One region of the Chryseobacterium sp. 7 genome, then DNA from elsewhere that is predicted to be linked to it. Evidence: riboswitches for the same ligand, from Rfam matches in the RefSeq annotation. Region 1 holds a riboswitch; each other region holds the start of a gene.

Region 1 (8,292 bases):
CGAAACAGCTTATTCTTTTCTGTTTCTTACCCACATTTTCAAACCACCGGTTTTTTAAGTATACCTATCACTATTCAACCACAAAAGTTACTTAAGCTTAGATAAATTAAAAGCTTGAGTGTTTTTATCATGCATAAAATCCGTCACTTAAAAATAATTTAAGTGTAAGAACCTTTCATGCCTTTTGTGGAAAAAAAAATGTTTCTGCATTCAAAAATTATAATTCAACTTAAAAAATCAACAATGAAAATTTCTAAATATTTATCACTATTCTTAATTGCCTTTACTTTATTCTCTTTTGTAGCCTGCGAAAGCAGCAGAGATGACGAAAATCCACAGGATACAACCCCCGGAAAACTCCAGATCAAATTTGAAAACGGATTTAATAATGTTGGGGATATTGTCTTGAATCAAACAACTCAGACATCTTCTAACGGACAGAAACATAACTTTTCTGCTTTGAAATATGTAATCAGTAACATCTCACTGATAGACGAGAATGGAAATGAATTCAAATACAATGAAAACAACCCTGATAAAGGAGCTTTTATCGTAGATCAGGCAGATGCTGTAGCCGGAATTATATACCTTAATCTGGATGGTGTTCCGAAAAATAATTATAAGAAAATAAAATTCGGATTAGGTGTCAGCCAGAAAGCATACTTGTTAGGACAAGACGGGCAGGCTGAATTCTGGACAAAAGCCAAACAGAAGGGAATGACATGGTCATGGGCTGCCGGTTATATTTTTGTAAAACTGGAAGGGAAATATGGAAATGATGCTCCTTCAAAGGAATTCATGAATCATACCGGAAATATGGGAAATGTAACGGCTAATCAACAGGTTGATTTATACCGCGAAATCACATTGAATCTTCCTACAACAGCAAGAGTAACAGGTCAGATTCGCCCTTCTGTTCATATTCTGGCAGACCTGAACCAGTTTCTGAGCGGAGATAAGGCGCTTATTCTTGCCACTGGTAATGATATGCTGATGGGTTCAAACCAACACCTGGTAGATGTTACCAATAACCTTACAAAAATGTTTAAAGTAGATCACGTTCATAATGATTAATTTTTTTGTAAAAACAATACTGGTTCTTGTATTTATTTTAAGCTGTATTTCCTGTACAGATGAGGTGATACAGCCATTGGAAAAAGATGAAGCGTATAACCTGCAGTTTCCATCTTATTTTCCGGAAATGACATTTGACGAATCAATTAATCCGGTGACTAAAAATGGAGTAGAGCTGGGAAGAAAATTATTCTATGAAGGCAGATTGTCCCGAAATAATACCATTTCATGCGGTTTCTGTCATATTCAGGAAAATGCTTTTACCCATCACGGTCACACAGTAAGTCATGGAGTTGACGATAGAATCGGAATCAGGAATGCACCACCTATTCAGAATATGGCTTTTTTGAAAAGATATATGTGGGACGGTGTAATTCATAATCTGAATGAACAGCCGATCAGCCCGATTACAGATGTTAATGAAATGGACAGTTCCATACCGGAAGCGATTTCGAAAATAAAAGATGATCAGAAGTATAAAAAACTGTTTAGGGAAGCCTACGGAGACGAAACCATTACCGGAGAAAGAATTCTGAAAGCATTGTCGCAGTTTATGGCTTCGTTGATTTCTGCAGATTCAAAATACGACAGATTCAAGCAGGGAAAAGAACAACTGACTTCAGCAGAATCTCAGGGAATGGTTTTGTTCGGGCAGAAGTGTGCTTCCTGTCATAGCGGAGAACTGTTTACCGATGAGAGTTTCAGAAACACGGGAATGTATTACAATACAGAATTCAAGGATGCAGGGCGTTACAGAGTTTCCCTTAATCAGGTGGATTGGATGAAATTTCGTGTTCCAAGTTTGAGAAATGTAGAATATACAGCACCTTATATGCATGACGGAAGATTTTACACCTTAGATGCAGTGCTCAATTTTTATTCAGATCAGGTAGAAGATAATGCCAATCTTGATCCTCAGCTGAAACAGAATGGTCATATAGGTATTGCCATGAACAGCCAGGAAAAACAGTCGATCATTGCATTCCTGAAAACATTATCGGATAAAAGTTTTATATCCAATCCAAAATTTGCAGAATAATTTATAGAAGACATGAAGAAGATTATAGTAATACTAAGTTTGATCCTATGTAACCTGAATCAGGCAAAGACTATTAAAGACAGTGCTTATATCGCTCCAAATAGCTTTAGCAGATTCGATTTTGATGAGGATTGTGATGCCTGTGGCTGTGCGGCAGGAAATGGTTCTTCCGGCTTTGAATCTTTATTGAATCCGCAGTTTGTAGGAATCAAATACTTTGCCCAGCATTATAAAGCAAAAGAAAACTTATTTGTAAAAGATCTTACGCAGGATCAGTATTTTAATACGTTACAGCTTTGGGGAAAAATTCCATTGACTAAAAAACTGAGTGTTTACGCAAGCCTTCCATTCCATTTCCATGAAAAGAAAACCATGCAGGGAGATATTAAAATTAATGGAATTGGGGATTTGAATCTGATGGGAATTTACCAGCTGATGAGCTCTAAAAATAATTTTCATCACCTGAGTGGAGGCTTGGGAGTGAAAATTCCGCTTGGAAAATTTGATGAAAAAGGAGCATCCGGAGTCAATCCGAGTTTTCAGCTGGGAACCGGAAGTTGGGATTATCAGGCCGCTTTGAATTATAAGTTTCAAAAAGATAAAGTGGCCGTATTGGTCAATACAGATTATACTATCAAAACAGAGAATAAGAAAAATTACCGCTTTGGAAATCAGTGGAATTATGCAGCGACGGGTTTTTATCAGGTTGCGGGAAATGAAAAATCTATTTTTTCTGTAAAGACGGGTGTTCAGGGAGAAGTGTATGCTCAGAACAAACAGTTTGATGAAGCATTGCCCAATACGGCTGGAAGTGCTTTATACGGAAAACTGGGATTTGAAGCTTCTTATAAAAAGCTGAGTTTAGGAAGTGAAGTGATGCTTCCCATGTATACTCATTTGGCAGGTGGCGATATTGAAGCAAAATCAAGGTTCAGTATTTTTCTGAATATTGGAATTTAAAGACAAACCCCTGAAAAAACCACGTTAAAGCTCCTTCGGGAGCTTTAATTGTTTATGAATCATGATTTTAATTGGGGATTAGGAATAATTATTTATCTTTGCGGGAATTTGGTGAGCCCTAAAAAGCTCTTAAAAGGGAATCCGGTGAGAATCCGGAACAGACCCGCTGCTGTAAGCTCCACACCAAAGTTTTTGAAGAATATATCCACTGTTTTTTAATGGGAAGGATTTCAAAAATGGAGTAAGTCAGAAGACCTGCCAGAAAATAATCGTTTGACGCTTTCGTGGAATAAAGCTTAGGACATCAATGATTCTGTGCAGTGACAGCTGTGCTTTGTCGTTGTATTCTTACATCCATTAGCGTCTTCATGATACTAAATGAGCTAATGGCGGCAAAACTAACTACTTCGGCAATTCAAAAAGCTGTTTTCATCATACTGGTGATAACATCCCAACTTTTGTCTTCTCAAACTAAGAAAAAAGACAGTTTACAGGAAGAGACCATTAAAGGAATCAATCTTTATAAAAAGAATTTTAAAGAAATCCTTCCTGCACAGACCTTACAGGGCGAGCAGCTGGAAAGACTGAACAGTCAATCTGTTGCAGATGCTTTGCGGTATTTTTCCGGTGTTCAGATCAAAGACTATGGAGGTTTGGGTGGTTTGAAAACCATTAATATCCGAAGTATGGGAAGTCAGCACGTAGGTGTTTTCTATGATGGAATTCAATTAGGAAATGCTCAAAACGGACTGGTAGATCTGGGAAGATATTCTTTGGATGATCTGGAAGAAATATCATTATATAACGGACAGAAAAGTGAGATTTTTCAGCCGGCAAAAGACTTCGGTTCTTCGGGATCTATTTATTTACAGCCTAAAACTCCCGTATTTAAAGGAAACAGAAAAACTAATCTCATTATAAGAGCAAAAAGTGCTTCTATTGATCTTTTTAATCCTTCATTCCGATTGGAACAGAAGATTTCAGACAGGGTTTCTGCCAGCTTCAGCGGAGAATTTATGCAGAGTGACGGAATCTACAGATTTCGATATGCAAAGAAATATCCAGACGGTCAGCAGGCTTATGATACGATTGCAAAAAGGCAGGATTCAGATATTAAAGCAAAGCGTTTTGAAACTTCTTTAAATGGAACTTTAAATAACGGAAGCTGGAATATCAGAGGATACGGATATATTTCAGACCGTGGAATGCCTGCTCCTATTGTAAATGGACGTTTCGGAGGTAGAGGAGCGAGACTTTCCGATGAAAATTATTTTGTACAGGCTAACCTGAGAAAGAAACTGTTTCCAAAATTTGAAACACAGCTGAAAGCAAAATTCGCTTACGATTATACCCATTTCATGGATACGGTTCGTTCACAATCTATTATTCATACCGATAACACTTATATTCAAAGAGAGCTTTACCTTTCTTCATCCAATATCTATTCAATCACGCCCAATTGGGATGTCAATCTGAGTGGAGATTTTCAGTACAATAATCTGGACGCCAATCTGGATAACTTTTCTTATCCTACCCGTTATACCACATTGGTTGCATTGGCAACAACCTATCAATGGAACAGATTCAAAATTCTGGCAAGCCTTTTAGGAACCTTTACATTTGAGGAAGTAAGAAAAAATAAAAGACCGGGAGATGCCAGAGAATGGACTCCAGCTGTTTTTATGAGCTATCAGCCAGAGATAATCCCGGATCTTACCCTTAGGGCATTTTATAAAAGAATTTTCCGACTTCCCACTTTTAATGATTTGTACTATACCAATATCGGAAACACTTACCTGAAGCCGGAATTTACCAATCAGTATGATGTGGGATTTACCTATCAAAAGAATTATACTGATCGTTTCTTTAAAACCTTTTATGCTAAAGTAGACGGTTACTATAACAAGGTTCAGGATAAAATTGTAGCCGCACCCAACGGAAGTATGTTCCGATGGCTGATGATGAACCTGGGGATGGTTGAAATCATAGGAGCTGATGTAAATCTTCAGACTGAATTTCAGCTGGGAAAAGTAACCCTTAGACCATTGCTTTCCTACACATATCAAAGTGCAAGAGATATGAGTGATCCTGAAGATACTTTTTACCGGAATCAGATTCCTTATACACCATGGCATAGCGGATCATTCAGTCTGATGGCAGATTATAAAGACTGGAGTTTCAATTACAGTGCGATGTACGTAGGAGAAAGATATGATGTGAATCAGGATAATATTCAATACAATTATGTGCAGCCCTGGTATACCCACGATCTGTCTGTTCAGAAAAAATTCAACTGGGCAAATCATCAATTTAAAGTAAGCCTTGAGATGAATAATATTTTCAATCAATACTATGATGTTGTGATTAATTATCCGATGCCAGGAAGAAACTTTAAACTTATTCTAAACTTCACCCTATGAGAAAACTAAACTTTTATTTTTTATTTCTTGTATTAGCTTTTCTTACTTCATGCCGTACAGATGATATTATCGTCCGTCAGGAAGTGGTAGAAGGACTTCCCTCAGAAAATACGGCTATAAAAGGCTTTTATATGCTCAATGAAGGGAATATGGGGAGCAATAAATGTACCCTGGATTTTTTTGATTATACCAAAGGAACCTATTACCGGAATATCTATGCAGAGATCAACCCTAATGTGGTAAAAGAACTGGGAGATGTAGGAAATGATATCAAAGTCTATGGCAGCAAACTTTACATTGTTGTCAATGTTTCCAATAAAATTGAAGTGCTGGATGCCAAAACAGCTAAACGTATTACCTCTATTCCCTTACAAAATTGCAGATATCTTGCCTTCAAAGACGGGAAAGCGTATGCCAGCAGCTATGCCGGCCCTGTAGCTATTAACCCAAAAGCACCTAAAGGAAAAGTAGTGGAAATTGATACTACTTCTCTTTCCATTCAGCGTGAAGTGGTTGTGGGATATCAGCCGGAAGAAATGGAAATTGTTGGAAATAAATTGTTTGTGGCCAATTCCGGAGGATACAAAGCTCCCGATTATGACAATACTGTTTCTGTCATAGACCTGAACACTTTTACAGAAATCAAAAAAATAGAGGTTGCCATCAATCTCCACCATCTTAAAAAAGACAATTACGGGGATCTGTATGTAACCTCAAGAGGAGATTATTATAATGTTCCTTCCAGTCTTTATTTAATAGATGCAGCTACGGGAACCGTGAAGAAAAATTTCAATCTCTCCGTGAGCGAAATGACCATTGTGAATGATAAACTCTATTTCTACGGAAATGAATTCAATTACAATACCCATAGCTATAAAAAGAGTTTTGGAATTATTGATGTGAAAACAGAGCAAATCATAGCCAACAGGATTTTTGACAAAGAGTATGAAGATGCCATCAAAACACCTTACGGAATTACAGTAAATCCCATTACAGAAGATATCTACATGACTGATGCCAGAAATTACGTCTCCATGGGATTTGTGTATTGCTTTGATAAAAACGGACACTTTAAATGGAAAACGGAAGGCGGAAATATCCCTGCCCACTTCGCTTTTTTATACAAATAACCAAACTTTAAGAAATGAACAGAAATAGCTTTACTTATTTAAAAATCGGATTTTTATCCTTTTTCCTTGCAGCTGTGATAGCCTGTAAACATGATGATGAAGATGAATTTACATTTAACGGCCTTGATGATTCCTATACCATTGAACGTTTAAAAGTGTTGAGTATTCCTACTCATGCTTCTGGATCAGTTGTGTGGAGTATTAATGATTCCATTATTTCTCAAAATTCAGAACTTGAATTTATCAGCCCGACTGCCGATGCTTATCCTTTGACTTTAAAGATTAATAATAAAGGAAACGAGCAGGTTTTTCATTCCAAAATAATTGTTACCAAGGAAAAAACGCCTTACAGTAAATATATTTCTAAAGTACTGGAGTTTCGTCCTGCTGTAGGACAGTTCATGAATGAAATTCCGGAATACTTACCCGGAAATACAGCTGCAAACATGCTTCAGAAAGCCAACGAATCATTAGTCGGGGGCAATTCTACCATGATCAGTCTTGGTGGATATGGCGGATATGTTGTTTTCGGTTTTGATCATACCATTCCGAATCTGAATGGACGTGATTTTAAAGTGCTGGGAAATGCATTCTTTGGAAATGATGCCGCAGATGAGCGTTCAGGATCTTGCGAGCCGGGAATTATTATGGTAGCCTACGACCGAAACAAAAACGGAAAACCGGATAATGACGAATGGTACGAAATCGCAGGCAGCGAATACTTCAAAAACACTACAGTAAAAGATTACAGCATAACCTATCATAAACCTGATGAAAATAAAACACCTGTGCCCGGAACCGAATTCTGGCAGACTGATGTAGAATATATCAAGTGGAATGACAATCTGGGAAATCAGGGATTCAAAACAAAAAATACTTTCCATGTACAAAGCTATTATCCTTTATGGTTTACAGATCCTTCTTACAGTTTTTCAGGAACCAGGCTGGCGAATAATTTCTTCGATCAGAGCGGGGACGGATCTTATTGGGTAGGTAAATCCTATGAGTTCGGGTATGCAGATAATGCTCCGAATACAGATGAAGCCTCCAATATTGATATTTCATGGGCCGTAGACAGAAACGGGAAATATGTGAAACTTCCTGGAGTTGATTTTATGAAAATATATACAGGAGTCAATCAGGAAGCGGGCTGGCTGGGGGAAGTTTCTACGGAAGTGGCAGGAGCTTACGATTTACATTTCAAATAATAATACAATCTATTTAAATTAATAAAAATGAAAAAGTTTTATCTTTTTATGATGCTTTTTCTGTTTGCATGCGTATCAAATGCACAGATAAAAGTTCAGGGTGTACCCAGAAATGATATTTCGGGGATCAGCAATCTTAATACCACTGCCATCAGTTTTTCTGATATTCAGTATTGGGTAGGATCAGGGGCCAATCAGGCTGCTTTTGTAGTACAGTGGAATGACAGTAAAAACCCTGATGCAATGGTTTGGGGATTCAAATGGGACGGAAACGCCACAGGAGAAGACATGCTGAAAGCTATTGCCAAAGCAGACCACAGATTATACACTTTGCTGTACCAGGGAACTCAGTTTGGATCAGCGGTTGGAGGAATTGGTTTTGACCTTAACGGACAAAATACCAATGCCCTGATCAAAAGCGGAAACACCACGTATCCTTTATATCCTGTAAATGGTTTTGT
Region 2 (8,292 bases), 770 kb from region 1:
TTTGATATCATCCACCCAATTTTGAGCTTCACCCACCAAAACGGCTACACTGATGGCCATACAACGCTGTCCGGCTGCTCCGCAGGAAGCTCCTACGAGATTGTTTATCACCTGTTCTTTATTGGCGTCCGGCATTACTACCATGTGGTTTTTTGCGCCGCCAAAAGCCTGAACTCTTTTCAGATTATCGGTTCCTGTACGATAAACATGTTCCGCTACAGGAACTGAGCCTACAAATGAAATTGCTTTGATTTCCAGATGATTCAGAATATGATTGACCTGGTCTTTGGAACCGTGAACAATATTCAGAACTCCTTTAGGAAAACCTGCTTCCAGAAATAACTCAGCCATTTTCATAGAAGTCATAGGTGTTTGCTCTGAAGGTTTTAAAATGAAGGTATTTCCACAGGCAATCGCTATTGGAAACATCCATAAAGGAATCATTGCAGGAAAGTTGAAAGGGGTAATCCCTGCACAGACGCCAAGGGGCTGAATATAGCTGTAGGTATCAACACCTCTTGCTACATTTTCTACCGTTTCTCCCATCATAAGTGTCGGAATGTTGCAGGCATGTTCTACCACTTCAATTCCACGCCATACATCTCCCATGGCATCAGGGAATGTTTTTCCGTTTTCTTGGGAAAGAATTTTGGCAATTTCTTTTTGATTTTCTTTTAAAAGCTGCTGGTATTTTAGAAAGAATCTGGCTCTTTCCGGGGTAGCGACTTCTTTCCATATTTTGAAAGCTTCTTTAGCGGATTCTATAGCCTGATCTATTTCAGATAATTCCGTTAAAGGGACTTCTGCAAGAATTTCCTGGGTAGCTGGATTTTCTACAGGAAGATGCTGTGTAGCTTTACTTTCTATAAAATCTCCGTTGATTAATATTTTTACTTTTTGTGACATGATTTTTAGATTGAGAGTGAAAAGCTGAGAGTGCATTTCATTTTCCACTCTCAACCTTTGAATTAGATTATATTACCAGAAGATCAACGAATTCGTTGACATCCAGATTAACAAGCGTATCGTATTCTAAAGAATTTTCTAATACAATTCTCTGTTGTTTTTCCGGGAAAATTCTGGCAAGATTTACTTTGTATTTCTTGATCAGTTCAGGAATTCCTTCATCTCTTCTGCGTTTGTGGCCAATTGGATATTCTACAACGATTTCTTCCAAGACTGTTCCATCGTTTAATTCTACCGTTAAAGCATTAGCAATGGAACGTTTTTCCGGATCATGATAATCTGTAGTAAACTGTACATCTTCCACACATTCAATTTTATCACGAAGGATGTCAATTCTTGGATCTGATGCCACATTATCTTCATAATCTGCAGCAGTCAGTCTTCCGAAAATCAATGGAACTGCTACCATGTACTGAATAGCATGGTCACGGTCAGCAGGGTTGTTTAGCGGACCTTTTTTATCAATGATACGAATGCAGGCTTCGTGGGTACGGATGGTTATTTTCTTGATATCTTCAGCGGATTTTCCTGATTCTTTTAACTGATGATGTAACGTGATTGCTGCTTCTACAGCCGTTTGAGAGTGGAATTCTGCCGGGAAAGAGATTTTGAACAGTACATTTTCCATAACATAAGAACCATATTCTCTCTGGAATTTGAATTCATTTCCTTTGAAAGATACATCATAGAATCCCCATGTTTTTGCGGTTAGTACGGACGGATAGCCCATTTCACCTGTTTGGGCAATTAATGCCAGACGTACAGCTCTTGATGTGGCATCTCCGGCAGCCCATGATTTACGGCTTCCTGTATTGGGAGCGTGACGGTATGTTCTTAAAGACTGTCCATCAACAAATGCTAGAGAAATGGCATTGATCAATTCATCGCGGGTCAAACCGATCAGTTTTCCAACAACCGCTGTAGAGGCTAGTTTTACCAATAAAACATGGTCTAAACCTACTTTGTTGAATGAGTTTTCTAATGCTATAACTCCCTGGATTTCATGAGCCATGATCATTGCTTCCAAAACCTGTTTCATTTTTAACGGAGCTTTTCCTTCTGCAATATTTGTTCTGGAAAGCCAGTCTGCTGTTGCTAAAATTCCTCCCAGATTATCTGAAGGATGTCCCCATTCAGCGGCTAACCAGGTATCATTAAAATCGAGCCAGCGGATAATTGCTCCGATGTTGAAAGCAGCCTGTACAGGATCTAATTGAAATTGAGTCCCCGGAACTTTAGCCCCGTTCGGAACTACAGTACCTTTTACGATAGGCCCTAAAAGTTTGGTACATGCAGGATAGGTCAGTGCTTCCAATCCGCATCCGATGGTGTCTAATAAACAGTAATGAGCTGTTTTCCAGGCTAAATCGTTTTTGATTTCATAGGTTAATACATAATCTGCAATATCTGTTAATACCTGATCCGGTTGTGGTCTTTCGTTTGAAATGTGTGATGACATCTTTATTTTTTGATTTAATTATGAATTGATTTTTTTATTTTCTGTTTTCGATAGATACAAAGTCTTTATTTTCAGGACCTGTATAATTGGCACTTGGGCGGATAATTTTCCCATCCTGTCTTTGTTCGATAATGTGAGCGCTCCATCCGGTAACTCTTGAAATAACAAATAATGGAGTGAACATCAAGGTAGGAACTCCCATCAGGTGGTAAGATACTGCGGAGAACCAGTCCAGATTAGGGAACATTTTCTTTTCTTCCCACATGACAGTCTCCAGCCTTTCAGCGATATTGTACAGCAGCATATCTCCTGCTTCTTCGGAAAGTTCTTTGGCTACTTTTTTTATGACTACGTTTCTTGGATCCGATATGGTGTAAACGGGATGCCCGAATCCAATAATAACTTCTTTGCTGGCAATACGTTTTCTAATATCTTCTTCTGCCTCATCAGGAGAATTGTAACGGCTTTGTATTTCAAAAGCCACTTCATTGGCTCCTCCATGTTTTGGACCTCTCAAAGCTCCGATAGCTCCTGTGATACAGGAATAAAAGTCTGATGAGGTTCCGGCAATAACACGAGCAGTGAATGTAGATGCATTGAATTCATGCTCAGCATACAGATTAAGAGATATTTCCATTGCTTTTACCCATGAATCAGGAGCTTTTTTACCATGTAAAAGATGAAGAAAATGCCCGCCGATAGTATCATCATCCGTCTCTACATTAATTTCTTTGCCATTATGTGTATAGTGATACCAGTATAAAAGTCCGGAACTGAATGATGCCAGTAATTTGTCTGCAATATCTCTTGCCCCAGCCACATTGTGATCGTCTTTTTCAGGCTGGATGCTTCCAATTGCTGAAACCATAGAACGCATCACGTCCATTGGATGTGCCGCTGCCGGAATACTTTTTAAGATATTTCTTACAGAGTGGGGTAGCCCTCTCAATGATTTTAATTTTGCTTTATAATTTTTTAATTGAGCTTCAGTAGGCAGCTGACCATAAATCAACAGGTAGGCTACTTCTTCGAATTGTGCTCTTTCTGCAAGATCCAGAATATCATAACCTCTGTAATGAAGATCATTTCCGCTTTTTCCTACACTGCAAAGAGCGGTATTACCTGCTGTTACCCCGGAAAGTGCTACACTTTTTTTAGGTTTAAATGTTGGTTCGCTATTCGTTGACATGAGTATTTTGTTTAAAAAGGTTATCTAATTTTTGTTCATAATCATAGTAGCCAATGCTTTGATAGAGCTCTTCTCTGGTCTGCATCGTATCCAGTACATGAGCTTGCGTTCCATCCTGGCGGATATGCAGGTAGACATTCTGCGCCGCTTTATTGGCTGCTCTGAATGCAGAAAGAGGGTAGAGGATAAGTCCCACACCTGCATTTTTTAATTCTTCTACAGTGTACATTTTAATCATCCCAAACTCAGTGATATTGGCGAGTACCGGAATTCCTGCCGCGTCAACGAATTTTTGATAAAAGGTTAAGTCAGGAACTGCTTCGGCAAAAATGAAATCTGCTCCGGCTTCTTTATAAGCAACAGCTCTTTCTAAAGTTTTTTCAAGACCTTCATTCGCAAAAGCATCTGTTCTTGCTCCGATCACAAAATTTTCATCGGTACGGGCATCTGCTGCGGCCTTAAGTCTGTCTACCATTTCCTCTTTGCTTACGATTTCTTTTCCGGGACGGTGTCCACAACGTTTTGCGCCCACCTGATCTTCAATGTGAATAGCTGCTGCTCCGGCTTTAATCAATGATTTTATCGTTCGGGCAACATTGAAGGCAGAAGGTCCGAATCCTGTATCAATATCCACCAAAAGGGGCAAATCACAAATATTAGTAATACGCTGAACATCTATGAGTACGTCATCCAGAGTAGTAATTCCAAGGTCAGGAATTCCTAAAGATCCCGCGGCAACACCTCCTCCTGAAAGATAAATAGCATTAAAACCAGCCTGCTGTGCCAATAATGCATGATTCGCATTGATGGCTCCCACAATCTGAAGGGGATTTTCTTTTTCCATGGCCTTCCGGAATTTTAATCCGGGTGACTTCCAGTTTTCATTTTTGATCATTTTAATATGTATTGTTGAGTTGAAGTTTGTTTGTCTGTGAAGAAGCATAAGATCTGTAATGTTTTAGCTTTTGAGTAAAAAAGAAAAGATGGGAGAGAAGCTGAGAAATCTTACAATTGTCCAGATATCTGGAATTTTGGAAAACTCTGATTGTCCAGACCTGTAAAATAAGCCTGTGTTGATTCCATGAATAATTAAGATTGCTTTGGTACACCATTACTTTTTACATTGATTAAATCTTATAAAAAGTTCTCAGTAAACTTCGCGGTGCTTTATGAAGAAAGAAAATTACGGAAAGGGTATACGACTGAGCTACAGAATTATGAGCAGCACTAATGTATACTCATATTCATCTCAAAAAATAAATAGACTGATAAAAAAGTTATCACACTATATCCATATCGTATCATACCTGACTGTAAGCTTCAAATCGCGAAAGCATCGTCAATACGAAATAGGCAGGTCTCCTGACTTGTAACGGTTTTTATCATCCTTCCCATATAAAAAATATACAGTGGATATCAATGGATAAAAACTTTTATGTGTTACTTACAGTTGCGCGACAGTTCGTGATTTTCACACGATTCCCTTTTAATACACAGCTAAGTGTAACCAGTTTCGGTTGATAAAGAAGGTTTTAAGAACTCCTTGGTGGTAAATATAGGGTTTTTATAATAATGAAAAAGATATTTTATGTAATCAATAGTTTTTTTAATGTAATCTATTGAAAATGCTTGAGTTGTGATGTGTGTTTTAGAAGAAAAACGGATGGTTTATGTTGTTAAATTAATATAAAAGATACCCGGAAAATTAAAGATAGTTAATAAATTTGCTATTCTTCTTTCATTTTATAAATTTTATTAGTCATATATAGTAGATCATGGTAGACATTGCAGAATTTAAACAAAACTTGGGCCTGAGTGAAATTCCGGTAGAGCTTGAAAAGCTAATCTATTTCCAGAATACTATTTCCTCGTTTGAAAACTATTCACAAGGTTTTGGTGTTTTAATTGATAATAAATCCGGATTGAAAAGCTGGAGTGATGACGAAAATTTTTTGAATAGCATGCTGCCTTTTGCTCAGGCCAATGGTTCAGGTTCATTCTATGCCATCTGGAATAATGGAACGGATCAGCCTTTACATAAAATGCCTGTTGTAGTTTTTGGAGATGAAGGAGGTGTTCATATTATTGCTGAAAATATTGTACAGCTTTTACATTTACTCACTTTTGACACTGAAATTTCAGTAGATTTCGATGAGGCTTATTTTTATAAAGACGAAGACGATTATGAAGAGAATGAAGGTTTAAACGAATATTTGACTTGGATGAAAGGAGATTATGGTTTAAATAGAATTGAAGAACCTGATTTACTGATTAAAAATGCTCAGGCTCAATATAAAGAAAGTTTTGATCAGTGGTTTGGGCAATACTTTACAGATAATTAATCTTGTATTAATAGCTTCTCTACATAAGATTTTTATTTTTGATCAAAGAAAACCATGGAAAACAAAAAAGACTCACTGTTACCAGTAAGTCTTTAAGTGAGCGCGAAAGGATTCGAACCTTTGACCGTCCCGATTAAAAAGCGGGATGCTCTATCTAGCTGAGCTTTCGATTAATTTTATTATTTTCAATTTACTTTTCCAAGCTTTAATCTCCCTTTCTCTTTTGTAGGCAAGTGATTTTGAGTCGAAAGTTTCAAAATAAACAATAATCCAATCTTTAGCTTTGGATGTAAATCCTTTGTGATCAGATAAGTGTTTTCTTAATCTTTCCTGCAAAGATTCTGAAGAATGTCCAATGTAGAATTTATCTAGAGTTTTAGAATAGAGTATATAGCAAAAATACATGGAACTAATATAAACAAAAAAGACTCACCGTTTCCAGTAAGTCTTTATGTGAGCGCGAAAGGATTCGAACCTTTGACCGTCTGCTTAGAAGGCAGATGCTCTATCCAGCTGAGCTACGCACCCATTAAATAGTTTTGAGAAAACTACTAAAACAGTCGGGGCGGCAGGATTCGAACCTGCGACCTCCTGGTCCCAAACCAGGCGCGATGACCGGACTACGCTACGCCCCGAATATATAAGAAGAGCGGAGGGTAAGGGATTCGAACCCTTGCGACACTTTCGCGTCGACAGTTTAGCAAACTGCTCCGTTAACCACTCCGGCAACCCTCCTTTTTTTTTATTTTTTAATGATCGTTGTTCCGTTATTGCGAGTGCAAATATAGAACAGATTTCTTTATTTACCAAATAAAATTCAAGAAAATTTTGCGTATTTTTGAGCTAATAAATCATCCAAAAACCAAACTGATGCGTAAGACATTATATATCATCGGATTAAGCACTTTTGTTTTTTCATGTACTTCCCAGCAAAATGTGAAAAAAAATACTTACAAACCGAAAACCCCAATAACACAGGCCAAACCGACGGTTCAACCTACCACTCCGGTAGCTCCAAAACCAAAAGTTGTATCTGATCATGGAGTAGACTTTTTTACTACTAATATAGCAGACCCAACAAAAAATGATAATACGGCAAGTTATGGTTCTATTGTGGCGGCAAAACCAGCTGGATATAAAGTGGTGAAAACTTATTTCCCTGCAGTTGCCCAGAATTTCAGACAACGTTACCTAATATTACATTATACGGCACTTCCGGACGATAAATCAATTACCGTTCTTACCCAACAGGCTGTGAGTGCCCATTATCTGGTAAATAATACAGGAGGTAATGAGATTTATCAACTAGTAGATGAAAACAAACGTGCCTACCACGCAGGGGTAAGTGCATGGAGAAATGATAAAAATCTTAACGATACTTCCATCGGTATTGAAATTGTCAATATGGGGTATACCACGGATGCTGCGGGTAATAGAACATTTGCTCCTTTTAGTGATGAGCAGGTGAAAAAAGTAGCCGCTTTGGTTAAAGATATTGTAACAAGATATCAGATACAGCCTACCAACGTATTGGCACATTCAGATATTGCTCCTACAAGAAAGCAGGATCCTGGGCCAATGTTCCCATGGAAAAAGCTTTATGACGAATACCAGGTAGGAATGTGGTATGACGAAGCGGCTAAGCAGACTTATCTAGAGGCAGCGCAGGCAGACATTACAGCAAGATATAACGATACAAGCTTTATTTTCCTTATCCAGACTGCATTGCAGAAATTCGGTTACGGGATGGATCTGAGCGGGAAATGGGATGATGCTACCAAGAAAACCATTGAAGCATTCCAGTACCACTTCCGTCCACAAAATTATGACGGAATTATGGATGGCGAAACATGGGCAATATTGCAAGCTTTGAATCAAAAATATCCAACAAAATAATTCAAATTAAAGCGCATCGGTTAGATGCGTTTTTGCTATCTTTAAACGATCAAAAACAGTAAAATATCTGTAATGGAAAATTTCAGAAAAGAAAGTGATTTATTAGGCGAACTGAATGTGCCTTTAGATGCTTATTATGGGGTTCAGACACAAAGAGCTATCGACAATTTTAAAATTTCAGGACAGCTTTTGTCTTCATATCCGGATTTCATAAAAGGATTGGCGTTTGTAAAAAAAGCAGCGGCCAAAACCAATTATGAACTAGGACTTCTAGACGAAAACCTGTATTTTAAAATAGCAGAAGCGTGTGATGAAATTGTAGAAGGGAAATATCATGACCAGTTTCCGGTAGATATGATTCAGGGGGGAGCAGGAACTTCCATCAACATGAATGCGAACGAAGTGATCGCCAATATCGTATTGGAAAAATTAGGAAAAAA
Region 3 (8,292 bases), 2.9 Mb from region 1:
GCAGTATTCTTCTTTGGTTTCCGCGGAAGAATTTGTAGTGTCATCTTTCAGAACGTCACTGGTGATGAGAGTTTGATCAAATTTAGCAGGATTTATTTCAAAAATATCTCCGTTGAAGCTGATTTGATCTAAACCGTTATAAGAAATAAAGTGAACTGCATTTTTAGCATTTTTTTCATCTGCAGACAGTAATCTCTCGTCGAAAGGGAGTTTGAAATAAATCATGAGCTAAGAAGGGATTTTGAAAAATTATCGCTAAATATTAGTATTAATTCCAGAGGTAATTTTCCTTTCTACAAAGGTATTATTAGTCTTAAAAATGTCAAAATAAAAAGAGCCTAAATTTACTTTAAGCTCCTTATTTTTATGTTGTGATAAGTTATCTGTTGATGATATTGTTCGTCATTGTGGTATGATTGATCAAAACACCTTTTTCATCACGGATTTCAATTTCTGATACATGCATTGTTTTTCCTTTTCTGATAAAACGTGCGGTAGCAGTTACAATTCCGTCCTTTTTGCTTCTTAAGTGGTTCGAATTGATATTGGTTCCCACTCCGTAATATTTTTCACCATCAATAAAGATATTAGACAGGCTTGACCCTAAAGTTTCAGCCAAAACACAGCTCGCTCCTCCGTGCATAATCCCAAACGGCTGATGAGTTCTCGGAAGAACCGGCATCGTAGCGGTAAGGGTTTCATTTTCGAGATCAATATCTATGAATTTTATTTCAAGGGTTTTGGCAAGCGTTACATCTCCCCAGTTATTGATGAATGCTAATATTTCTTCTTTTGTCTGACCTTTCATTTTTTATAATTGATAATTAATTTTGCATCTAGCATCTAGCATCTAGCATCTAGCATCTAGCATCTAGCATCTAGCATCTAGCATCTAATTCTATTCAGTACCCATAATATTAGGATTCCAGTTTTCAGGAACTTTAGGAACAATGTCATTTTTTACATAATAGTCCTGAATTTCCTGCATGATTTCTGAAAAAGGAACAGAAGCTATTCTTTCGTAGGGGATTGTATAGCCCAAATACACAATATTCCTTTTGAAATCCCCAGCTGCCAGTACAATAGGAACTTTTGCAGCGAGTGCCATGTGGTAGAAACCTTTTCTCCATTTCGGAACCCAGCTTCTGGTACCTTCCGGAGTAATTACAAGGCTAAAATCTTCTTTTGCAAACTGGTTGGCTACAAAATTGACCAGATCATTTTTCTGGCTTCTGTCTATACCAATACCTCCAAGTCCTTTTACTACACCACCGTACCATGCCTTGGTGTGAGCGTCTTTAATGATGATTTTTAAAGGTTTTTCCAGCGACCAATAGGCGAAGTTTCCTAAAATGTATTCCATATTATGGGTATGTGGCGCTACCACAAGGATACACCTGTTCAGGTTGTTGACATCGCCCTGGAGAACAACTTTCCAACCTAATATTTTTAGCATTGCTTTGCCTATCAGCTTTTTCATAGATTTCTTGGATTAAAAACAAAAAAGTATAACCAAACTTTGGTTATACTTTACAAATATATTGAAATATTATCGCTCTTAAAACAAACCGCTAATTAAATCTACGATTTTCATTACGAATTCCATTGCAAATTGTATCATGACAAGTATGTGTTTTTGGTTGATTGGTTATTAAATTTTAGTTGTACGAAATTAAAACTTTTTTTCCACATAAGAAACTAAATAAAGCTTTATTTTCACTTTTCTGAGAGAAGAAGGGTGTGAATTTCAAACGGTTGTCTTTCACTCACACCTTCTACCACTCTCTGAAGTTAATTATTTAGTTTGTATGGAAATTTCGTTTTTCCCGTCTTTGATTTTGATGTCCATATCTTTATTAGATTTTTTGATGTTGGACACTGCAGAATCAATTACTTTCTTTGCCTGGTTGTTCGGAACTTTTTTACCGTTTACAATGATGCTGTCTTTATCATCAGAGTTAAATTCAATACTTGAACCGTTTACCGTGATTTTATTTTTTTCAATTCTAACACCGTTGTGGTCTTCGTCTGTGTCCTGATCTTCATCATTGATACCATCTCCGTCCAGGTCTCCATCCATATGGATACGATCTTTATTCATGGATAAAACAACTGCTTTTTGCGGAACTACAAGTTCATAGTTTAAACTATAGTCTCTGAATCTGTGTTCGTATGGATATTTGATGTAGTTGGGAAGTAATACTTTGTTGTTCACAATTTCTACAGGAACTGTCATCTGGATGGGGAAGTTATATCCTTTTCCTTCTTTTTTAATGATGAGATAAGGGGTTTTAATATCTGGCTTTCTGGTTACATCTACAGAAATATAGTCTTCTTCGAACACTGTTCTTTTGTCAGAATAAATATCATTGTTGTAAGCTTTGAAATTCTGAGGAATATTGATCTGTTTTACATCCACATACACCGTATCTGAAGTAGTGTTGATGGCTACATTTTCTACATCTTCTTTGCTTCCTCTATAGATCATATCTTTCTTAGCCATGCTGATTCCGAAATAAGTTCCCAATCCGATCAGAAGAAGGAATAAACCTCCTATTACCCATCCGATATTTCTCAGTTTTGTTTTTGGAGAGAAAATCTTAATGCTTAATAAGCTGAAAAGGATTGCCGGAATTAAGCTTCCGATGACCATCATGGCAGCCAGTACTTTATCAAGTCCCTGATCATCCATATAGAATCTGATCTCGTTAGCTCCCGGGAAATCTGTATCCATTCCGAAAAGACCGAATAAAACAAATACTCCGATAATGCTTCCTACCGCCATCAATACGAAGAATCCTCCTACAATATACTTGAATATATTCCATACTCCGCTGCTTGCGTTGCTGATGTAAGGTTTGTTTTCGTTATAGATTTCTCCGACCCTCTGAGTAGATTCATTGGCAAACTGTACCAATTTATTAGACTCATTCTTAAGATTGTCGAAGTTCATAGGCTTTCCCTGCATTTTCAGGAAATCTGCCGCTGTTTCAGCTTTTGGAAGTACGATCCAAAGGATTACATATAAAAGACCGATTAATGAAGAAGAGATAGCAGCTGTGAAAATTCCTAATATGAAGATTCCCAGCCAGATTGCTCTCATGGTAGTAATATCCATTCCTACATATTGAGCTAAACCTGCGCAAACCCCTGCTACTTTTTGTTTTTCCGGATCACGGAACAGTTGTTTTTTATCGGTATAGTTAGTTCCTGAATTGTTATTTCTTGTTGATGTTTTTTCAGAAAAATAAGCTTCTTCCTGTTCTTCAATTTTTTCAGGGCTTCCGATCTGTGCGATTACCTTTTCTACATCGGTATCGTTGATCACTTCACGTTTTCCTAAAGAATCTTTGAAAATCTCCACCATTCTTATTTCTATGTCATGCATTACTTCATCAGCCTCAGAAGCATCCAGAGAGCTTCTCAGAGCATTCAGGTAATCGCTGAGCTTTATATATGCGTGTTCTTCTATGGTAAAAGAAAAACCTGCGAGTCCTATTGAGAGTGTCTTGTTCATAGCTTTGTTTTTTAATTTTGTTGGGTGATTTGGTTTACTGAGGCTGTCAGTTCATTCCATGTGTTTAGAAGTTCATCCAGAAAAAGTTTTCCTTTTTCTGTGATCTGATAATATTTTCTGGGTGGTCCTCCTGTAGATTCTTCCCATCTGTAAGAGAGAAACTCTCCGTTTTTAAGTCTTGTAAGAAGAGGGTAGAGGGTTCCTTCCACTACATCCAGTTTTCCTTTTTTCAGTTCGTCAATAAGATCAGAAACATACATTTCTCGATTATTGATGAGACTTAGAATACAGAATTCCAGAATTCCTTTTCGCATTTGCGCTTTGGTATTTTCGGTATTCATCTTTGATAAGTTTTGTTAATTAGTTATATTCTTAGAAAAATGCTCCTAGCTAGCTGAGCCTATTCTAATTTTACATTACAAAGATATGTAAATAAAATGGTATTATGCAATACAAAGTAGTGTAATTTTTGAAATAAATAATTTAAATAGTTGATAATCAATTAAATAATTTTTAATTGAATTTTTGTAAAAAATGAATATAGATAAAAAATGCACGAAAAATCTTTAAAATTCCAATGAATTTTAGAGAAAATGAAAAGAAAGCAGGATCTTATCTGTTAGCTATTACTGATTGCTCATCACTCATCATATATTAATTTAGTATTCGTATTTTTGTTAGAAATAAAACACACCTAAATCATTTACTATTACCATGAATATATTTAGTAAGTATAGGCATTTGCCGGCTTTTGTTCTGCTTGGACCTGCATGTTTCGGACAATATCAGTTTGAGATTAAAAATGCCTCAAAGAGCTATGATGCTATCCTCCAGATAGAAAACTGTTATGATGACAGATGTGGAGGAAAAGGAAAGGTGGAGTTATTTGATAACAAAAACAGCAAAGTACAGACTTTTGTTTCTGATGATCTTGTTTTGTATGCTGAACAAGGGCAAAAACTGATTCCAAAGAAATTGATTCCTCTTTCAAAAGATCAGCGGGCAGTGATTATAGATGACTTTAATTTTGACGGAACAGAAGACGTGGCAATAAGAAACGGGAATATGGGAAACTATAGCGGTGCATCTTATGATGTATATGTCTTCAACAAAACAAGAATGGGGTTTGAGAAAAGTGATGAGCTTACAGAGCTGGGTTCAAACGGTCTTGATATTTTTGATGTGGATGCTCAACGTAAACGCCTCATCACCTATGGAAAATCCGGCTGCTGTGATATTTTTACTACAGAATATGCTGTAATTCCGAATAAAGGACTTGATAAGGTCTTTGAAAAAGAGGAAGATATGACTGTTGAGGGCCGCGTAAAAGTAACTACAAAAGAAAAGATAAATAATAAATGGATTACCAGAACAAAGGTATATCCGTCAGATCAATATAACAGAAATAAGAAGTAAGATGAAAATTCAGAAAGAGATAGATTTTATTCTGGCAGTAGATGCGCTTAAAAATGTACAGCGAAGAAATTATAATGCAGATGATTCCCGAAGAGAAAATACAGCAGAACATTCATGGCAGATTATCATTCTGGCTCAGATTCTTTATCCGTATGCTAAAAACCGCGCAGATATAGACTTATTAAGGGTAATAAGAATGCTTTCCATTCATGATCTTGTAGAGATTGAAGCCGGAGATACTTTTATTTTTGATGAACAGGCCATGGTAGGAAAGTTTGAAAGGGAAAAAGCATCTGCCCAAAAGATTTTTGGAATATTGGATGAACCTTTGCGTACAGAATTTTTTAATCTATGGCTTGAATTTGAAGATGAGAAAACACCGGATGCTGTTTTCGCCTGTGGGATTGACAGAATCATGCCGTTTATCTTAAACTCCCATACTTCAGGGAAAAGCTGGACGGAAGCCGGAGTAACAGAAAAACAAATTCGAAATATGCTTGAAAATGCCATAGGCAGAGCATCAGATGAAATGGGAGAGGCTTTTGATGTGTTACTGAACAGAAGTCTGGAAACAGAAAAAGTGATCAAATCACTTTAATGAATATATAATATGTTTCGGGCGGCCAAAGGCCGCCCGAAACATTATTTATAGTATTTGGATTGGTTTCTTGAATTCGTCAATCGCCACAAAAGTAAAATCACCTACAATGGCTTTTTCTCTTTCATAGGAATACATCTGTTCTGTGTAGATCTCAACGTTTACCTTCATACTGGTCTTTCCCACGTAGGAAACTTTCCCGATCAGCTCAACAATTGTTCCGGCAGGAATAGGTTTTTTGAAATCTATTTTGTCACTGCTTACCGTTACCACTCTTTTTCTTGCAAATCGGGTAGCAGTAATGAAAGCTACTTCGTCCATCAGCTGCATAGCCGTACCACCGAAAAGGGTATCATAATGATTGGTTGTGTTAGGGAAAACCGCTTTAAAGATTCTGGTTTCGGATGCTTCAATTCTTTCTTCTGTAGTCATATATCATTATTAATTAAAGCGAAATGAAAATAGATATTGGAGCAACAGAACAATAACAGGAATCAAGAGAATTCCTGAGATAATTCATCAGATCAATACAACTTCAGATCGCGAAAGTTACTTGTTTAAGAAATAGGCAGGTCTCCTGACTTGTAACATCTTTTATCTCCTTCCCATGCCTCGCACAGTGGATCTTTGATAAAGATTACAGTTACTTACAGTTGCGCGACAGTCCGTGATTTTCACACGGTTCCCTTTTAATCTGCAGTGATGCAGAACCAATTTCTATGATGAATAAGCGTTAAAACTTTTCGGTGGCAAAAATAATGAATTTATTCCGGATTATGGTAAATAATCTGGCTGATTACTCTTCCTTTCTTGATAGTCCAAAGGGTAGTATATCTGTTTTCTCCTGAACCGTTGATCATATAAAGAAAGATATTATCGTTGTCCAGGGAGGTTACACCTACATTCTCAAAATCCATGGTAGGCTGGAACATATTTTTGATGGCTTCTCTTACGAAAACAGATCCTCTTCCTGGCTGCTGTACCCTGATAGATTTAATCTCAGTCATTCCTTCGGGAAGGTCATTTCCAATTCCCCACGGTTTTACTTTATCAATGGTAAGAAGTTTTCCCTCTGCATCTTTTTCCTTTTTACGGTATCCGGCGTTGGAAGGATAGATGTCAATCACTACTTTGCTTCTTTGGGCAGTAGGAACTTTGGGATCAGAATTATCTGTGAAAATAAGTGATTTTCCATTTTTGGACTTGGAAGGCGTATAAGCCGGAAGCTGGTCAATATAAGCAATACGCTCTTTATTCACCATTCCTTCTTTGTCCAGCGTTTCATAACGTACAAAAGGTTTGTCATCATCCTGCTTTTCCGGATATTTAATCCAGATCCATTCCGTTTCTCCGGGAGCAGGCTTTACATAAACAAAAACATCACCTTTACGCATACGGATCTTATCTACAATTTTTCTGTAATTGTCCTTATGAACGCGTACATTGGCATATCCTTCTTCAGCCTTTACAACTCCGAAAGGAACTTTATTCTGCCCTTTTACAAAAGCGATAGATAAAATACTGAAAGCAGATAAATAGAATGCTTTGTTTATGAAAGTCATCATGAAAATTTTTTAATCCTTCAAATATATAAATTAAATGCTTTTCGGAAGATAATTATAGCGCTGCAGTTCACTTAAATCTTGTATTTGTTTCAGATGACCGCCAGAAAGCAGATAGATATAATCAGAAATATCCAAAACATCCTTAAAGTTATGATCAGAAATAATAAATCCTTTATAAGAAGATTGCTGGCGGATATTTTTCTTTAATTCTTCAGTAACTTTTGGAGAAAGACTGTGAAATGGCTCGTCCAATAAAATAAAGTCTGCTTCAGAATAAATGACCATAAGCGTTTCAATAATTCTCTGTTCACCTTTGGAGAGGGTTTTAGGTTTTTGATCAAGGAAAGGCTGTATGAATTCTGAAGTAAAGAGCAGCTCAGTATTTTTCTGATTACAAAAAAGAGGAATCAGATTTTTGATTTTTATATATTTTGGTAAAAAAAGATCCTGTGGCAAATAGGAAATTCTGTTTTTTCTATCGGATATGCTTTTCAGAATTTTATTGTCATATTTTATAAACTGAGTATCGCCATGTTCCACTCCAAAGATAATTTTTAGCAGCGTTGATTTTCCGCTTCCATTTCTGCCAAGTAATCCCATGATTTGTCCTGTTTCACATCCTATATAAATATCCTGCAGGATTTTTCTTTCATTAAAAGATTTTGTTACACTATCAACATGCAGTTTACTCATAATAAGAATAATGTTATAATTTTTACAGCGAGACTTAATAATAGGGTTCCTGTCCAAAGAAAAGTTCTTGAAAAACCTGAATGAGCATAAAAATAATATTCACTTTTAAATCTTAATTCATAAATAAAGTAATGAAGGACAGGTGCAATTAAAAGAAAACTTAAACCAAATGTTTCAAGGCTGAAGGGAAGCAGAAAAGAAATAAGCAATGAGAACAGCAAGGCGGGAATCAGTATCTTTTTATAAAAAATCCAAAGAATAGTAAAGTTTCTCGCCATGTTCAAAATATTAAGAATTAATATGCCTGTACAATATTATATCTACCTTCAAATATATTAAAAACGTTTATATGAAAGAAAAAAATACAGATTCCATGAAGAAATTAAAATAAAAAAGAGAGAGCACCAAAAGTGCTCTCTCTTACTATTTGCGTTAATGTAATTGCTGATGAATTAAATTCTTTCTAGTTCATCTGCATCAATTGTGGTTTTGAAAGTTCCGTA

Evidence for each region. A riboswitch is a leader RNA that binds a small molecule or an ion and turns the genes downstream of it on or off. The one in region 1 is predicted to bind cobalamin.
Region 2: it holds a riboswitch for cobalamin, as region 1 does, so the genes downstream of both, prpB (methylisocitrate lyase) here and CLU97_RS01335 (TonB-dependent receptor plug domain-containing protein) in region 1, are expected to answer to the same signal.
Region 3: it holds a riboswitch for cobalamin, as region 1 does, so the genes downstream of both, CLU97_RS14400 (acyl-CoA thioesterase) here and CLU97_RS01335 (TonB-dependent receptor plug domain-containing protein) in region 1, are expected to answer to the same signal.

Annotation. Positions count from the first base shown of each region.
Region 1 is NZ_RCCA01000001.1:268,245-276,536, reverse strand. It holds gene CLU97_RS01355 (hypothetical protein) at 1-58, shown strand, start outside; gene CLU97_RS01350 (MbnP family protein) at 244-1,074, shown strand; gene CLU97_RS01345 (cytochrome-c peroxidase) at 1,067-2,113, shown strand; gene CLU97_RS01340 (transporter) at 2,126-3,073, shown strand; cobalamin riboswitch at 3,166-3,351, shown strand; gene CLU97_RS01335 (TonB-dependent receptor plug domain-containing protein) at 3,460-5,493, shown strand; gene CLU97_RS01330 (YncE family protein) at 5,490-6,623, shown strand; gene CLU97_RS01325 (cell surface protein) at 6,638-7,831, shown strand; gene CLU97_RS01320 (DUF5074 domain-containing protein) at 7,859-8,292, shown strand, end outside.
Region 2 is NZ_RCCA01000001.1:1,041,236-1,049,527, forward strand. It holds gene mmsA (CoA-acylating methylmalonate-semialdehyde dehydrogenase) at 1-906, opposite strand, end outside; gene CLU97_RS04850 (bifunctional 2-methylcitrate dehydratase/aconitate hydratase) at 974-2,425, opposite strand; gene prpC (2-methylcitrate synthase) at 2,460-3,614, opposite strand; gene prpB (methylisocitrate lyase) at 3,601-4,509, opposite strand; cobalamin riboswitch at 4,949-5,141, opposite strand; gene CLU97_RS04865 (hypothetical protein) at 5,390-5,956, shown strand; gene CLU97_RS04870 (GIY-YIG nuclease family protein) at 6,107-6,361, opposite strand; tRNA gene CLU97_RS04875 (tRNA-Arg) at 6,411-6,484, opposite strand; tRNA gene CLU97_RS04880 (tRNA-Pro) at 6,517-6,591, opposite strand; tRNA gene CLU97_RS04885 (tRNA-Ser) at 6,607-6,691, opposite strand; gene CLU97_RS04890 (N-acetylmuramoyl-L-alanine amidase) at 6,827-7,852, shown strand; gene aspA (aspartate ammonia-lyase) at 7,925-8,292, shown strand, end outside.
Region 3 is NZ_RCCA01000001.1:3,140,868-3,149,159, reverse strand. It holds gene CLU97_RS14435 (chorismate-binding protein) at 1-225, opposite strand, end outside; gene CLU97_RS14430 (PaaI family thioesterase) at 380-808, opposite strand; gene CLU97_RS14425 (1-acyl-sn-glycerol-3-phosphate acyltransferase) at 899-1,480, opposite strand; gene CLU97_RS14420 (PspC domain-containing protein) at 1,796-3,517, opposite strand; gene CLU97_RS14415 (PadR family transcriptional regulator) at 3,529-3,858, opposite strand; gene CLU97_RS14410 (XAC2610-related protein) at 4,232-4,933, shown strand; gene CLU97_RS14405 (HD domain-containing protein) at 4,935-5,531, shown strand; gene CLU97_RS14400 (acyl-CoA thioesterase) at 5,580-5,963, opposite strand; cobalamin riboswitch at 6,081-6,261, opposite strand; gene CLU97_RS14395 (hypothetical protein) at 6,296-7,096, opposite strand; gene CLU97_RS14390 (ATP-binding cassette domain-containing protein) at 7,127-7,789, opposite strand; gene CLU97_RS14380 (endonuclease MutS2) at 8,242-8,292, opposite strand, start outside.